Regions from separate parts of the Micromonospora sp. NPDC048930 genome, predicted to be linked through region 2. Evidence: riboswitches for the same ligand, from Rfam matches in the RefSeq annotation. Region 2 holds a riboswitch; each other region holds the start of a gene.

The links. A riboswitch is a leader RNA that binds a small molecule or an ion and turns the genes downstream of it on or off. The one in region 2 is predicted to bind cyclic di-AMP.
Region 1: another riboswitch for cyclic di-AMP. It lies ahead of ACGFI9_RS24980 (C39 family peptidase); the one in region 2 lies ahead of ACGFI9_RS20635 (NlpC/P60 family protein).
Region 3: another riboswitch for cyclic di-AMP. It lies ahead of ACGFI9_RS34885 (coiled-coil domain-containing protein); the one in region 2 lies ahead of ACGFI9_RS20635 (NlpC/P60 family protein).

Annotation. Positions count from the first base shown of each region.
Region 1 covers NZ_JBICUB010000010.1:107,142-112,657, reverse strand. Annotated here, with positions in the region: gene ACGFI9_RS24985 (alpha/beta fold hydrolase) at 1-620, opposite strand, end outside; gene ACGFI9_RS24980 (C39 family peptidase) at 735-1,574, opposite strand; cyclic di-AMP (ydaO/yuaA leader) riboswitch at 1,774-1,915, opposite strand; gene ACGFI9_RS24975 (hypothetical protein) at 2,204-2,986, opposite strand; gene ACGFI9_RS24970 (hypothetical protein) at 3,136-3,648, opposite strand; gene ACGFI9_RS24965 (acyltransferase family protein) at 3,799-4,980, opposite strand; gene ACGFI9_RS24960 (polysaccharide pyruvyl transferase family protein) at 5,171-5,516, shown strand, end outside.
Region 2 covers NZ_JBICUB010000007.1:319,949-325,464, reverse strand. Annotated here, with positions in the region: gene ACGFI9_RS20650 (zinc metalloprotease) at 1-320, shown strand, start outside; gene ACGFI9_RS20645 (pyridoxamine 5'-phosphate oxidase family protein) at 390-935, opposite strand; gene dcd (dCTP deaminase) at 1,014-1,592, shown strand; gene ACGFI9_RS20635 (NlpC/P60 family protein) at 1,640-2,674, opposite strand; cyclic di-AMP (ydaO/yuaA leader) riboswitch at 2,687-2,822, opposite strand; gene ACGFI9_RS20630 (N-acetylmuramoyl-L-alanine amidase) at 3,054-5,081, shown strand; gene ACGFI9_RS20625 (C40 family peptidase) at 5,146-5,516, opposite strand, start outside.
Region 3 covers NZ_JBICUB010000024.1:51,779-57,294, reverse strand. Annotated here, with positions in the region: gene ACGFI9_RS34895 (HelD family protein) at 1-329, shown strand, start outside; gene ACGFI9_RS34890 (cation diffusion facilitator family transporter) at 435-1,349, shown strand; cyclic di-AMP (ydaO/yuaA leader) riboswitch at 1,494-1,626, shown strand; gene ACGFI9_RS34885 (coiled-coil domain-containing protein) at 1,631-2,698, shown strand; gene ACGFI9_RS34880 (hypothetical protein) at 2,805-3,317, shown strand; gene ACGFI9_RS34875 (SRPBCC family protein) at 3,319-3,804, opposite strand; gene surE (5'/3'-nucleotidase SurE) at 3,970-4,791, shown strand; gene ACGFI9_RS34865 (STAS domain-containing protein) at 4,824-5,183, opposite strand.

The DNA.
Region 1 (5,516 bases), on a different contig from region 2:
TCGCCCCGGGCCAGCAGCACCGGCACGTCGGTCGCGGCCAGCAGGGCGGGCAGCCGGGGCTCCCCCACCGCGAACGCGGCCGGATCCATGGCCAGCCGCCAGCGGCCGTCCTCCCGGCGCAGCCCGGCGTCCACCACCGGGTGGTCCGGGGCGAACAACCCGGCCAGCCCGGAGACCCGCAGGTAGCGGCGGGCCGCCTCGTCCCGGCTGGCGAACCAGGTCACCGGCCGGGCGGCCAGCTCGCGGGCCTTCTCCAGCTCGGCAGGGGACCAGGCGACCTTGATGCCGAGGCCCACCACGGCGTCCACCGGCAGGCGCCGGGTCCGCGCGGCCAGGGCCAGCGCCACCACCCCGCCGAGCGAGTGCCCGAGCAGCACGAGCCGGTCCCGGGGGCCGAGCCGCTCGGCCACCGGGCCCAGCCCCTCCACCACCCGGCGCGCGAGGGCCTCGAAGGAGTAATCCGGCAGCGGCGGCGACCAGCCGTGGCCGGCCAGGTCGGGGGCGAGCCAGCGCCCCGCCCAGCGGCGCTCCAGCAGCGGCGCCCAGGGCAGCCACACCTCACCGGTGGCCCCCATGCCGTGCAACAGCAGCAGATGGCGGGTACCCGTCGCCTCACCCATAGGGCGCAGTGTGCCACCGGACGGACACGACGCGCGAGAGCGGACTGCGGTGGGAGTCGGACAGACGACGACGGGCCCGGCTCGGGAGAGCCGGGCCCGTCGGGGAAGGGGCGATCAGGCGGAGTAGCCGCGGGTGGCCATCCAGTTCGCCAGGTCGATGGTGGTCATCCAGTAGGCGGGGAGCGACGGGTCCGCCGAGTCGGCGATCCGGACGGTCCGGCCGTCGTTCTTGTAGCCGACCACCGCGATGTAGTGGCCGCCGGGGAAGGAGTGCCAGCCGCCGTCGGTGTCGGTCGCGGAGCCGACGATGTTGGCGACCACCCCACGGCCGTCGGTGATGGCCTTGACCACGTCGGCCTGGAGCTGGTCCATCTGTGCGGGGGTGGGGGGGCCGGGGATCATGTGGGTCCGGTACGGGCTGCCCTTGACCATCTGGTTGAGGCCGCGGGTGGTGTCCTCGGCCGAGTTGGTGCCGTTCTCGCCGGCGTTCAGCGGCGCGACCATGGCGTCCTGGGTGGTCTCGACGCCGCTCGCGCTGAGCGCGTTGCGCACGGCGGCCGGGCCGCAGTTCCAGTAGGCGGTCTGCGCCTCGTAGGTGTAGTCGAGGACCTTGGTCGACGGCGGCTTCGGCTTCGCCTTCTTGGTCAGGTCCGGGTCCGCCGTGGCGGTGCTGGCCTTCGCCGTCGGCGACGCGCTCGGCGAGGCGGACGGGGAGGTCGGGGTGGCGATCCGGGCCTCCGCGCGGCTGGCGGCCTCACCGAGGCGGGGGCCCAGCTCGGCGACGGCGGCGGTCTTCTCCTGACGGACCGGCGAGTTGTCGCTGGCGGCGATCGCCGTGCCGACGCCACCGGCCAGCACGAGCGCCGCGGCGGAGCCGGCGACGATCCGGTACGGGTGCTCGGTCACGACGCGCCGCAGCTGACGCTTCATTCGGTGCTTCACGTGTTCCTCCACGGGGGGCCGGAGCGGCACACGCCGGCCCGACGCGCGGAGAGACTCACGCGCGCTGCAGGGCGGGGTGGCCGCGGGGAAGGGAGCGCCCGGCGGGGCCGGGCGGGGGGGGTGCGGGACTCGCTCGCCGTCAGGCGAGCGCCGGCACCGGGGCGCCGTGGAGGCGTGGGGAGGATCGGGGGGTGGTCGGCACGAGGATGGGAACTCCTTCCTTCACCGCCTACCGGGTTAGCTGACGGATTCGGGCGGGAAGTACGCCCTACCGCGGGCCGTGGCTCGCGGATTCACCCCGGTGTTGCACTGGGTCCCCGGTTCGTGAGATCACGATTGAGCGGGTCGGCACGGCGTCGCCACTTGCGATCGAAAACCGCACCGGACGCGCCGACACTACCGGTGGGTACTCCTCCTGCCAAGCACTCCCACCTGCGTAAACCTCGAACATCATTACTCTGACCGGAACAGGTCGTCACTGATGTCACTCAATGGGACGAGCAGTTCTGTCGGAACTGTCGGGCAACAATCGGACATCCGGCGGCGACCGACCCGGAATTGCGGGAGTCGATCGCCCGGGCTGTTCCCGATGACCGTTTCGGGCGAACCGTGACCGGGCTCACCGCATTCGGGTAACAATTTCAGCCGACCCGGGCCGGGCGCCACCGGGCGGCCGGCACGGTGGCACCGGCCGGCACCGGGGCCGGGCGCGCCGTGACCGGCACGGCGGGACGCGGCGCCCCGGCGCCCGGACGCACCGCCATCGCGGCCGCGTACGCCTCGGCGGCCAGGGTCCGGGCCGCCTCGGCGGCCAGTTCGGCGTCCCGCCACGCCCGCTGCTCCCGCTCGGCGGCCGCCCGCCAGCCCGCCCGGCGGTGGTCGCGTACCGCCCGGGCGAGGACGATCTCCTGCTCGGCCGGGTGCCGGCGGGGATCCCAGCCGTTGCGGTGGGCCAGCACGTCGGCGAGCTGCCGCGCGGTCAGGTCGCCCCGCCAGTGCGCCGTCATCGCCGCGTGGTGCAGCCACCGCTCCCGGAGCGCGTACTCGGCCGGGGTGCGGGGCGTACGCGGCGCGGGCAGCACGGCGGCGCCGGCGAGGCGGCGGGCGGCCGCCTCGGCCTCGTCGTACCCCCGCCAGGCCCGGTCGGCCTCGCCCTGGGCGGCCAGCCACTGCTCGCGCCGGCGGCGGGCGTTCTGCGCGGCCCCGGCGGCGGCCACCGCCACCTCGTCGGCGTACCGGCGCAGGTCGGCGAGGCGGGCGGCCTCCTCGGCGGCCGGGTCCGGGGCCACCTCGGCCGGAGTGTCCCGCTCCGGCCGGGCGACCAGCGCGGCGAGGACGCCGAGGGCGAGCAGCAGCAGGGCGGACCAGATGGCGGCGGCCTCGGGGACGGCGGTGAGGAAGTGGTAGAGAAGGGTCTTTTCCATGGTCGGCACCTCACGGGAACGTCGTGGTGGAGGTCCGCACGGCCCGTGGACGCGGGGCGCGACCGGAGTGGGCGCCGCCGGGCCGCCGTCGGGCGGATGCGGGGGTGAGGTTCGGTGGTACGGCGAGACGGGCCGGGCCCGCCCGGCGGTCAGCGGGCGGGCGGGGCCCGGGAGCCGACGGTCGCCGGGGTCAGCCCGACCGGAACAGGCCGCTCCTGGGCCGGGATCACCTCGGCCGACCGCTGCGCTGCCGAGGCCGGCCCGCCGACCGCCAGGAACCCGGCCAACTCCCGGTCCGACCCCCCAGGTCCCAGGATGGAGACATCCGTGGCGCGGGAACCGACCACACCGACTGCCGGGGCACTCGCAGCCCGGGTGAGCCGTGCGCTCGGGGCGGTCGCGGCGGCGAGGGCCGGGCCGGACCAGTGGATCACCGGCCGGAGGGCGTGCCCGGGGAGGGCGGCAACGGACTGGGCCACCTGGACGATCGGGAGACGGCGCCCATCCACCGGATGGGATGCGGCCTGGGCGGTCGCGGCAGTGCCGAGGGGCAGCGTGGCGGCGCCGAACGAACAGGCGACCACCACGGCCAGGCTGGCCAGCATGCGGGCGGTCCAGCGCGCCACCCACCACAAGGGACAGGTGAGCGCGATCGGCAGCACGGATCAAACCTACCGCCGCCGCCACCGCACCGCACCGCCCACTGGCGTGTCGCGGCAACCCCGGCCACGGCACTGACCAGCGTGGACACCCGCGACCCGGGCGCACGCACCCGCCCGCCACCGTCCCACCCGCGCCGGTGATCGGCCGCCTCAGCCCGGGTCGCGCCGCCTGGCGTACTCGACGGGTCGCCGCGGGGTGGGAAGCGCGACCGGCCCGGCGGGCGCCGGGACGGGCGGCGCGACGGCGGCCGGCACGCGGGCCCGACGCGGCGGTCCGAGCCGGCGCATCATCGGCAGTTCCACCCAGCGGTGCAGTGCGGCGGCGAGCAGCAGGTTGACCAGCAGGAAGGCGAGCGCGAAGAGCGGACCCCGCCAGCCGGGCAGCCCCGACCCCCAGTTCCCGGTGAGCCGCAGCACGGTCGTCATCACCAGGACGTGCACCAGGTAGAAGGCGAACGAGACCTCACCGAGCCAGACCATCGGCCGGGTCCGCCACGGCGTCCGCCGGCCGTGCAGGTCCGCGTCCGCCGCCGCGGTGATGACCAGGAGGTACGCCACCGCGAGCAGAGCCGCCCAGAACTCGGCGCGGATCCACTGCGCGGCGACCACCCAGGTGGCCACGAAGAGCAGGGTGGCCAGGGTCAGGTTCGGCCCGCGCCAGCGGCCCCGCCGCAGCAACTCGGCCGCCGCGACGCCCATCCAGAACTCCAGCGACCGGGCCACCGGGAAGATCTGGGTGAACCACCACCGGTTCTCCTCCGGCATCAGCAGCTGGCCGGGCCAGAGGGCCAGGATGAGCAGGGGCGCGGCGACCACCACCGCCCACAGCAGGCCGGTCCGGGCCCGGCGCAGGTGCGGCAGCACCAGCGGCAGGCAGAGGTAGAAGGCCAGTTCGCAGGAGAGCGACCAGCTCACGTTGTTGACGCTGTAGAAGTAGCCGTCCAGCGGGATCCAGGCCTGCACCAGGACGAGGTTGCCGAGCGCCGCCCAGGGGGCGACCGGGTCGGCGAACCAGGACGCGATGGCCAGCGCCAGCACGAACGTCACCAGGTGGTTCGGGTAGATCTTGGCCAGCCGGCGGCGCAGGAAGGTACGGCCCGGCTCGCCGTCCCGGTACGACCAGACCAGCACGAACCCGCTGAGGATGAAGAAGAACTCCACGCCGGAGAGGCCGAGAGCGAACAGCTTGCCGATCACGACCTGGTAGTCGGGCTCGGCGACAATCCGCATGGTGCCGACGTGGAAGCCGAAGACCAGCAGGGCGGCGATCCACCGCAACCCGGTCAGGGAGGGCAGCCGGACGGGTCGTGCCGGGATCGGGGCGGCGGTCATCCCGGGCACCCTACCGGGCACGGTGACGATCGGCCGTCCGGTCCCCGGGCGGGACCGGCGCGGAGGACCCGGGCCGGGCCGTCGATGCACTACGATCCCTGTTCCTTGCGTTTTTCTTGCGTTCCAGCACGACACGGGGGGCCGGCCGCCGGCCGCTCGCACGGTGCCCAGGATGAGAGGTGGACACCGCATGCACCAGCGGATCCTGCTGCGTTCCCGGAAGGGCCCGTTCGACGCGGTCAGCCCCGAGGAGACCTTCGAACGGAACTGGATCGGCGACAACAACGGCAACCTGGTCTTCGGCCACGCGGCCTACAAGTTGCTCGCCACCTCGACCGCGGAGATCACCCCGACCGATTTCCGGGCCGACTCGTACGACCCCCGCGAGATCAACGAGAAGTACGACGTCTTCGTGGTGCCGCTGGCCAACGCGTTCCGCCGCAGCTACGTCGACCGACTCCAGTCGATGACCCGGATGATCGAGCGGCTGAAGATCCCCGTGGTGGTGCTGGGCGTCGGCGCGCAGACCAACGTGC
Region 2 (5,516 bases):
TGCTCAACGAGTCGCTGCCGGGCGGCACCGCCACCAACTACAACGAGGGCGACACCGGCACCCACGAGATCGGCCACTGGCTGAACCTCTACCACACCTTCCAGGGTGGTTGCGCCGGCTCCGGCGACAGCGTCGACGACACCCCGGCCGAGGCTTCCCCGGCGTACCAGTGCCCGACCGGTCGGGACACCTGCAGCGCCGCGGGCCTGGACCCGATCACCAACTTCATGGACTACACCTACGACTCGTGCATGCACCAGTTCACCGCTGGTCAGGCGAGCCGGATGATCACCGCGTGGAACGCCTACCGCGCGGCCTGAGCACCCAGCACCGAACCGCCGGTGCCGGCCCTGTCCTCGGACGGGGCCGGCACCGGCGTTTTCGTGGGCTCAGGCGGCCGGACGGCGGGTGTCGAAGCCGTGCCGGCCGCGCCGGCCCTCGACCGGGCCGACCGTACGTCGGGGCGGGGCGGTGGCCCGCGGGTCGAGCCAGACCTGCACCTGCGGCCGGCCGGCGCCCGGCTGGGCCGCCTGGTCGCGGCGGGTCAGCATCGCCACGTCGATGGTGAACTCGAACAGCCGCCAGTCGATCTGCGGGGCGGCCCGGCCGAGCTCGGCCACCCGGGCCAGGGTCGCCGGGTCGGTCACCGGACGGGCCCGGCCCGCCAGGTATGCCTCGTCGTCGCTCTCCTCCGGCGGGAACGAGTGCAGCGCGTAGCGGCCGTCCCGTTCGAGGTCGCGGCGCTTGGGCGAGTCGATGACGAAGCAGTAGAGCCCGTCGTCGGTGATGACCGGGGAGACCGGGTGGACCCGGGGGCCACCGTCGGCGCGGACCGTGGCGAGGTAGCCGAAACCCGGCCCGTACTGCTGCATGAGAAGGCGGATCTCGTCGGCGAGTCGGGGCTCGTCGGCGGCGAATTCGGACCAGGATGCCATGCGGACATTCTATCGAACAGGTGTACGAAGATGTAGTCCGACACGCAGGTCACCCGTACCGGTCGCTATGGTGTTCCGATGCTGCTCTCCGACCGCGACCTGGTCTCCGAGATCAAGGCGGGCACGCTCGCGCTGGAGCCCTTCGAGCCCACGCTGGTGCAACCGTCCAGCATCGACGTACGCCTGGACCGGCTCTTCCGCGTCTTCAACAACCACCTCTACACCCACATCGACCCGGCCATCCAGCAGGACGACCTGACGTCGATGGTGGAGGTTCCCGAGGGCGAGCCGTTCGTGCTGCACCCGGGGGAGTTCGTGCTCGCCTCGACCCTCGAGGTGATCTCGCTGGGCGACCAGCTCGCCGGCAGGCTGGAGGGCAAGTCGAGCCTGGGCCGGCTCGGGCTGCTCACCCACTCGACGGCGGGCTTCATCGACCCCGGCTTCTCCGGGCACGTCACGCTGGAACTCTCCAACGTGGCGAACCTGCCGATCACCCTCTGGCCGGGCATGAAGATCGGGCAGCTCTGCATCTTCCGGCTCTCCTCGCCGGCCGAGCACCCGTACGGGTCGGAGGTCTACGGCTCGCGCTACCAGGGACAGCGCGGCCCCACCCCGAGCCGGTCCTGGCAGAACTGGCGGGTCTGGCCGACCCGCTGAACGAGGACGCAGAGGGCTCCCGCGACGCGGGAGCCCTCTGCCGACCGTCAGCCCGGACGGCCGTAACTGTTGATCTGGCCGTCGTCGACGCGCTTCATCGTGATCGGCTTGCCGGACTGGGAGGCGTGCACCACCCAGCCGCCACCGACGTACAACGCGACGTGGTGCAGGTCGCTGTAGTAGAAGACCAGGTCGCCGACCTGCAGCTCGCTGCGGCTCACCCGCCGGGTGACGTCGTGCTGCTGCCGGGCGTTGTGCGGCAGTGACACGCCGGCCTTGGCCCAGGCGGCCATGGTCAGGCCGGAGCAGTCGTAGTGGTCCGGGCCGGCGGCACCCCAGACGTAGATCTTGCCGATCTGGGCGCAGGCGAACTTGGCCGCGACCCCGCCGGGACCGCCCGGGTAGCCGGCCGGGCAGGGCGCGGGACGCAGCGGCCCACCGCCGCCGTTGCCGTACACCTTGAGCCGCAGCTTCTGGAGCCGGGCGATCTCGGCGTCGATCTGCTTCTTCTGCGCCGCGAGCTGGGCCTCGGTACGGGCCAGCTTGGCGATCATCTCGTCCAGCGGCTTCTTCTTCGCGGCCAGTTGGTCGCGCAGGTCGGCCACGGTCTGCACCTGCTGCTGCTGGCGGTGCGCGAAGCGGTCGAGCAGTTCGAGGCTGTCGACCACCTCGCCCGGCGAGCGGCTGCCCAGCAGCGCGTTCACCGTGGAGATGCTGTTCCCCTTGTACGCGTCGGCGGCGAGGCCGCCGACCTGCCCGAGGGCCTCGTCGACCTTCGCCTGCAGCGGGGCGATCTGCTTGGCCAGCGCCGCGGCCTGCTTGCGCTTCGCGGCGAGGTCCTCGCGGGTTGCGTTGACCTGTTCGATGATCGGTTCGAGCTTGTTCCAGTCCCGGTCGATCTGGGCTTCGATCTCGGCGACGGACGGATCGGCGTGCGCCGCCGTGGCGCCGCCGGTCAGGATGACGGCGGTGCCGACCAGGGCGGCGAGGGCGGTGGTGAAGCGGGACCAGCGTGAACGCGGCGCAGCCGTCAGCCGGTCGAGCGACCGGACCGACGGTGGCCGCGGGGCATGGTGTGCCACCGGGCTCCGTACTCCTTCTTCCCGACCGCCTACCGGGTTAGCTGACGGGTTCGGGCGGGAAGGGAGCCGCCCTACCGCAGAGGCTGCGGATTCACCCCAGGCACCTGGGTCCCCGGCTCGCCCGGAGGCGACTCGGCGGTGTCCGACCGTCACCACCCGGGCTGGGCGGTGAACTGGCGGTCGACGACAGACCAGAGTAGAGATCGCCGTTATCAATCCGCAACCCGAGACGCCGTGACACTCCGTACGCAAATTCGCGATCGCGGGCCCGGTGAAGATTTCCTTCAGCAGGTATTACAGGGCAGAAAGGTATTGACCACGGGCCGGGCGTGGAGTGAGGGTGGGAGCGCAGTGACCCCCATCCCTGTCTGGAGGTTTGATGCACCTCTCACCCCCGCCGTCGGGCAGACGGATACTGCTGGCCGCCGCCGTCGCGGCAGCCACCGCCCTCGGCGCCACCGGCCCGGTGGCCGCCGAACCATCCACCACCGACACCGCCGACCGGCAGCAGCAGTACGCCGCCGCGGCCGACCAGTACGGCGTGCCGCAGAGCGTCCTGCTGGGCGTCTCGTACCTGGAGTCCCGCTGGGACACCCACCCGGGCCAGCCCAGCACCAGCGGCGGCTACGGGCCGATGCACCTGACCGATGCCGAGCAGGTCGCCTCGACCCCGTCCAGCTCGCACGTGGACGAGAACGAGGACCCGCGCGGCGACGACTCCCGCCCGCTCACGCTCGACCCGGCCGTCGCCGCCGCGCCCTCCGGCGACGTGCTGCCCCAGGCGTCCCTGCAGACCGTCGACGCCGCCGCCGCGCTCACCGGCATCCCGGTGGAGACGCTGCGCACCGACGCCGCCGCGAACATCCGGGGCGGCGCGGCGCTGCTCGCGTCGTACCAGAAGGACCTGGGTGGTCCGGTCGGCGCGGACAGCGACCCGGCGGCCTGGTACGGGGCGGTGGCCCGATACTCCGGCGCGGACACCGAGGACGCGGCGGCGGCCTTCGCCGACGAGGTCTACGACCAGATCGGCCAGGGCGCCGCCCGGACCACCGACGACGGCCAGCGGGTGACCCTCGCGGCCACCGCGGTGACGCCGGACGAGTCCGGGCTGCACAAGCTGGGCCTGCGCCGCGCCGAGCGGCCGGACGGGCTGGAGTGCCCGGTCCGCCTGGCCTGCGAGTGGATCCCCGCGCCGTACGGGAAGTACGGCCCGGGCGCCGGCGACTACGGCAACTACGACCTCGCCAACCGGCCGGCCCAGCAGAAGATCGAGTACATCATCATCCACGACACCGAGGGCTACTTCGGCCCGAGCGTGAAGCTGGTGCAGACCGTGACCTACCTGGGCTGGCACTACACGCTGCGCTCGGTGGACGGCTACGTCGCCCAGCACATCAAGGCCAAGGACGTCGGCTGGCACGCCGGCAACTGGTACGTCAACGCCAAGTCCATCGGCATCGAGCACGAGGGCTTCGCCGGCCACGGCACCTGGTACACCGAGGCGATGTACCGGGCCTCCGCCAAGCTGGTCCGGCACCTGGCGCTGCGGTTCCAGATCCCGCTGGACCGGCAGCACATCCTGGGCCACGACAATGTCCCCGGCACCACCGCCGGAAACGTGGCCGGGATGCACTGGGACCCGGGCCCGTACTGGGACTGGTCGCACTACTTCGACCTGATGAAGGCGCCGTTCCAGGGCACCGCCACGCCGCACACCGGCCTGGTCACCATCGACCCGGACTACGCCACCAACCAGCCGGCGTTCTACGGCTGCAACCAGCAGCCGCCGGGCGTTCCGAAGCCGACCCCGCCGGCAGCCCCGTGCCCGCTGCGCGGTTCCTCCTCGGTCATCCTGCGCACCGCGCCGAGCGTGGACGCGCCGCTGGTGAACGACCTCGGGCTGCGCCCGAACGGCACGCCGGACACCATGTACATCTCCGACCACGGCGCCCGCGCGTCCGCCGGTCAGACGTACGCCCTCGCCGGCGTCCAGGGCGACTGGACGGCGATCTGGTACCTCGGCCAGAAGGCGTGGTTCTACAACCCGGCCTCGGCGCCCACGGCCAAGTGGGCCGAGGGCTTCGTGGTGACCCCCAAGCCCGGGAAGGCCACCATCCCGGTGTACGGGCGGGCCTACCCCGAGCGGGCGGCGTACCCGGCCGGGGTGCCGTACCAGACCATCTCGCCGCTGCAGTACAAGTTCCCGGCGGGCCAGCGGTACGCGGTCGGCGGGGTCCTGCCGGGCGAGTACTACCGGGCCGTCACGTTCGACGGTTCGGCGCCGGGTGACTGGACCGTCATCCGGGGCGAGAACAAGTACGTGCAGGTGCAGTTCGGCCACCGGGTGATGTTCGTCAACCTCGACGACGTGGAGATCCAGCCGGCATCGGTCGGCGCGCCGGCGTAACCGGTCCCGACGGCGAAGGCCCCCGGTCCGCGTGGACCGGGGGCCTTCGTGCTGCTGAGGGAGGTCAGGTGACCCGGCGGAAGCCGGCTACCGGCATGTAGCTGATCTTCGCGACCTGGATCTGCTTACCCGTGCGGGGCGCGTGCACCATGAGCCCGTTGCCGAGGTAGAGACCCATGTGATGCAGGTCGCTGTAGAAGAAGACCAGGTCACCGGGGCGGGCCTCGGCGCGGGACACCGGCCGGCCCTCGTTCCACTGCGCACCGGTGAAGTGGGTCAGGTAGATGCCCGCCGCCTTGTAGGCGTACTGGGTGAGGCCGGAGCAGTCGAACGTGTTCGGGCCGGTGGCGCCCCATTCGTACCACTTGCCGACCTGCGCGCAGGCGACCCTGATCGCGGTACGGGCGGCGCTGCTCACCACGCCGTCGATGCTCG
Region 3 (5,516 bases), on a different contig from region 2:
GGGTGGCGCCGGTCGAGCTGGCGGTGTCCCCCGCCGAGCTGCGGCCAGCCACCGTGGCGGCGGTCCGCGCGCTGCTGGCCGAGGTCGAGGGCACGGTCGGCGTGATCACGCCGGTGCCGCGCCGGGACGAGGTGGCCGGCTGGCTGGGCGACCTCGGCGACACCCGGCTCCAGGTGGTGACCAGCCTCGAGGCCAAGGGCATGGAGTACGACGGGGTGGCGCTGATCGCCCCGAGCGAGATCCGGGCCGACCCCTCCGGGGTGCGGACGCTCTACGTGGCGCTCTCCCGGGCCACCCAGCGCCTCACCACGCTCGACCCGGTCGGCTGACGACGGCTCCCGCTCACGGGCGCCGACAGCCGACCGTCACTTGCATACATAGCGATGTGAGCATAGATTGAGCCCGGGCGGGGCGAGAGACGAGAGGGTGTGGGCGTGGGCGCAGGTCATGACCACAGCGGCGCGGTGGCCAACGCCGCGCAGCGCCACCGGGGTCGGCTCTGGGCCGCGTTCGGGCTGCTCTCCGCGCTGATGCTGGTCGAGGCGGTGGCGGCGTTCGCCACCGGCTCGCTGGCCCTGCTCTCCGACGCCGGGCACATGTTCACCGACGTGCTGGGCATCGGGATGGCCCTGGCGGCGATCACCGCCACCCGCCGCGCCGACACCGACCCGCAGCGCACCTTCGGGCTCTACCGGCTGGAGGTGCTGGCCGCCCTGGCCAACGCGGTGCTGCTCGGCGCGGTCGCCGTCTACGTCCTCGTCGAGGCGGTCCGCCGGTTCGGCGAGCCGCCGGAGGTCCTCGCCGGGCCGATGCTCGCCGTGGCGCTGCTCGGCCTGCTCGCCAACCTCGCCGCCTTCGCGCTGCTGCGCTCCGGCGCGGAGGAGAGCATCAACCTGCGCGGGGCGTACCTGGAGGTGCTCGGCGACCTGCTCGGTTCGCTCGGCGTGATCGGCGCCGCCCTGCTCATCGCGCTCACCGACTGGTGGTGGGCCGACCCGCTGGTCGCGGTCGCGATCGGGCTGTTCATCCTGCCGCGCACCTGGCGGCTCGGCCGGGCCGCGGTGCGCATCCTGGTGCAGGCCGCCCCGGAACACCTCCAGGTGACCGCGGTGCACGACCGGCTGGCCGCCGTGCCCGGCGTCGCGGAGGTGCACGACCTGCACGTCTGGACGCTCACCTCCGGCATGGAGGTGGCCTCGGCACACCTCACCATGGCTCCCGGCGCGGAGGTGGGCGACGTGCTGGCGGCGGCCCGGGCCGCCCTGCACGAGGACTTCCGCATCGAGCACGCCACGTTGCAGATCGAACCCGGAGCGTCCGCCGGGGCCTGCGGGCAAGTCGAGTGGTAATTAGGGCAATCTTAAATCCAAGTGGCTATTGTGCACTTATGCCGGTTTTGACCGCCGCTGACCGCCCCGCGACCGGGGCCGGCCCGGCGACCCGCCGGTAGGCTCGGTCGCGGCCTCCGCCGGGCGGCGCCCACCGGCGCCCGGAGGTGGCCGTCGCCTAATCGCCGGAGCACGGCGAGCCGGGGAACCACGTACCTGGGGTGCATCCGCGTCAGCGGTAGGGATCTTCCGTCCCGAACCCGTCAGCTAACCCGGTCGGCGGTTGACGGAAGGACACCTGAATGCCATCAGTGGCACCTGTACGACGGACGGTCGCCCGGTTGGCGGCCCTGCTCGTCGCGGCGCTCGCCCTCGGCGTCGCGGCCCTGCCGGTCTCCCCCGCCTCGGCGGCTTCCCCGACCGGCCTGCTCGCCGCCGCGCCCGGCGACGACGAGGGCGGCACCCCGGCCCTGCGCGCCCAGCTCGACGCGGCCAGCAAGGGCTGGCTGGAGGCGCGGACCGCGTTGAACCGCTCGGTGGCCCGGCAGAAGCAGCTCAACACCCAGCTCGCCACCATCAACACCGAGCTGGGCACCCGTGACGCCAAGGTCGGCGAGATCGCCGCGGTGGCGTACCGGAGCGGGCGGCTCGGCACCGCCTCGGCGCTGCTCGGCGCCGGCAGCCCGGAGGGCTTCCTGGACCGGGCCGCCGCGCTGGAGCAGGTCGCCGCCCACGAGGACCGGGCACTGCGCGACCTGATCGACACCCGGGACCGGGCCACCCGCACCCAGGCCGCGCTGAACGGCGAGATCCAGGAGCAGCGCAAGCAGGTCGCGGTGATGGCCAAGCGCAAGCAGCAGGCCGAGCACGCGCTGGAGGTGGCCAACAGGCGGGCGGCGACCGCGGACGGCAGCGGCACCCGCGGCACGTCGACCGCGAACGCGACCCCCGCGCCGCGCAACGCCGACGGCTCGTGGCCGCCGGAGTCGTGCAGCGTCAACGACCCGACGCCCGCCGACGGCTGCATCACCCCGCGTACGCTGCACGCGCTCCAGCAGGCCAAGGCCGCCGGGTTCACCCGGTACGTCTCCTGCTACCGGCCCAGCGGCTCGGGTGAGCACCCGAAGGGCCGGGCGTGCGATTTCGCCGCGCAGCAGGACGGCTTCGGCGGGGTGGCCACCGGCGGCGACAAGACGTACGGCAACAACCTGGCGGCCTACTTCATCCGCAACTCCGACGCGCTCGCCGTGCTCTACGTGATCTGGTACAAGCAGATCTGGCTGCCGAGCAGCGGGTGGAAGGCGTACAGCGGCGGCAACGGCGACCCGTCCAGCGACCACACCAACCACGTGCACCTGTCGGTCTACTGACCCGGGGTGGCCCGCCCCTGGCGGGCCACCCTACGTCCGGTGACGTACGCCGGATGTCGACACCGGCCCCACGACGCGACGAATCCGGCCAAGCAGGATCGGCAGCATGAGCCGACTCTCCCCCGCTGGGCGCAAGGCCCTGCTCACCCTGCACCTGGTCACCTCGCTGGGCTGGCTCGGCGCGGACCTGGTACTGCTCACCCTGGGCATCGCCGGGCTGCGCGGGGCCGACCCCGAGGTGGTCTACCCGACCGCCGGGCTGCTGGTCACCTGGCTGTTCGCGCCGCTCAGCGTGGCCGTCTGGCTGGTCGGGGTGGCGAGCGCGCTGCTCACCCCCTGGGGCCTGCTGCGCTGGCGCTGGGTGCTGGTCAAGTTCGGCCTGACCACCGTCATGCTCGGGCTGGTGCTCCTGCTGCTGACCCCCCGGGTCCGGCACCTCGGCGACCTCGGCGCCGCGGCCGACGCCCACCTGCGGGTCGACCTGGTCGTCGCGCCGGGCGTCTCCACCACCCTGCTGCTTATCGCCACCGTGCTCTCCACGTACAAGCCGTGGGGGCGGCTGCGCCGGGCGACCGTGCCGGCGGCCCGGCGCGCGGTGCCGGCCGGCCGGGGCGCGTGAGTCAGGCCCGGCGCCCCTGCTCCAGGGTGGCGCCGAGCCGGCTGGCCAGGCCGAGGTGGGCCGCGCGGGCCTGCCGGAAGGCGTACCCGAACAGGGGCGCCGGGGCGGAGAGGGTGATCTCCACGTCGATCCGCACCACGCCGTCGGGCTCGTCCCGCAGCCGGGTGTGGTTGCGCACCGTGGTGGCCGGCTGCTGCCGGGCCACGGTCACCACCTCGTCCTCGTTCGCGATCAGCACGTCCGCCTGGTAGGTGACGGGGAAGTGCAGCGGGCCCAGCTCCAGCCGGTCGGTGATCGCGTAACTGGCCAGGGCGCCGGGCCGGGGCGGCAACTCCCGCACGCGGACGATCAGCGGATGCAGCTCACCCTGCCGAGTCAGGTCGCCGAGCAGGGCGGAAGCCTCCGCCCGGGTGCAGCGGGCCTGCACGGTGTAGCTGAAGCTGTCGCTGCTGAGCAACCCTTCCCCCTCGCCGTCGACGGTCCGCACGATCGTCCCGTACCGGGGCCGGCCTGGCAACGGTCGAAGGTCCCGCACCACGCCGGCATGACGCGGGGCGGGTGGGGAATCCGGCCCGCCGACCGGCCGGCCCGGGCACCGGCCGACCGGGAGGTCTGCGAGGTGGGGCATGCCGGAGCGGGAGGCGGCCGAGCGATGACGCCGCGGATCCTGGTGACCAACGACGACGGCATCGCCGCGGCCGGCATCGGCGCGCTGGCCAGGGCTGCCGTGGACCGGGGGCTGGAGGTGGTGGTGGCCGCGCCGCTGGAGGAGGCGAGCGGCACCAGCGCCGCGCTGACCGCGGTGGAGCGGGAGGGGCACGTCGTGGTACGCGACCACCCGTTGCCCGGACTGCCCGGGGTGCCCGCGTACGGGGTGGGCGGGTCGCCCGGCTTCATCGCGCTGATCGCGGTGCACGGCGCGTTCGGGCCGCCGCCGTCGGTGGTGCTCTCCGGCATCAACCGGGGCGCCAACGCCGGCCGGGCCGTGCTGCACTCGGGCACCGTGGGGGCCGCGTTCACCGCCGCCGCGAACGGCTGCCGGGCGATGGCGGTGTCGCTGGACGTGCTCTCCGCCGGGGAGGCCACCGCGGCCAGCGGCGGGGCCGCGGTGGCCGCCGCCGCCCGGGTCCGGGACCCGAAACGGCACTGGTCCACCGCCGCCCGGGTCGCCCTGGACCTGCTGCCCCGGCTGCTGGCCGGGCCGGCGGAGAGCGTCCTCAACGTCAACGCCCCGGACCTGCCGTACGGGCGGCTGCTCGGGGTGCGCCGGGGCTCGCTGGCCGGCTTCGGTCAGGTGCAGATGACCGTCGCCGAGACGGGCCACGGGTTCGTCCGCACCTCGCTGGAGGAGCCCGGGCAGTCCGTCCCGCCGGGCACGGACCTGGCCCTGCTCGCCGCCGGGTACGCCACGGTCACCGCCGTCCGGGCGGTCACCGAGGCCGCGGACGTGGACCTGTCCGGCCTCGATGGCTGAGCGGGGCGCGCCCCCGCCCGACGGGTGCGGGATCAGGCGCCGGGAAGCACCTCGGAGCCGCTGTCGGCGAAGTAGGGCTCGGGGGCGCCGAAGAGGCCGAGCAGGCCGGTGACCCAGAGCTGCCGGTGCACGAAGCGGCTCGGCTCGGTGACCACCAGCTTGACGCCGCTGACCTCGGCGGTCTGGAAACCGGCCACCATGGCGCTGATGCCGACCGAGTCGATGAAGGTGACCAGCCGCATGTTCAGCTCGATCCGGGCGGGGCGGCCCTTCGCGAGCACCTCGGCGATCGCCTCCCGTACCTCGTACGCGGTATCGACGTCGATCTCGCCCCGCGGGGCGATCTGGATGACACCACCCGGCAGAACCGACTTCACGATCGACAGGCTCACGCGAGCACCTCCACTCGCCCGTACGGGCGCCTCATCAGTACGCGGGCCGCGACCGAGAGTATTCCTCCGATGGCCTCGGTCGCCACCCCTCGGGATGAGCAATTCGCGGACTGGGCACAGCTGGGCATTCCCAATCCGGACCTTCCAGTTCCTATTTTCCCTGCGACAAGTCTTCGGAATCTTCAACGATCGACCCTGCCCGGCCGATCCGCCGACCCAGGGTAGCGGTCCCTCGCCCGTCCGGCTGGTAGCCGACCCCGGCGCGTTCGGCGGCTTCCTCCCGAACTGCGCGATCCGGCGGCTCCCGGCCCTCCGGGGTGGTTTGCGCCCGAT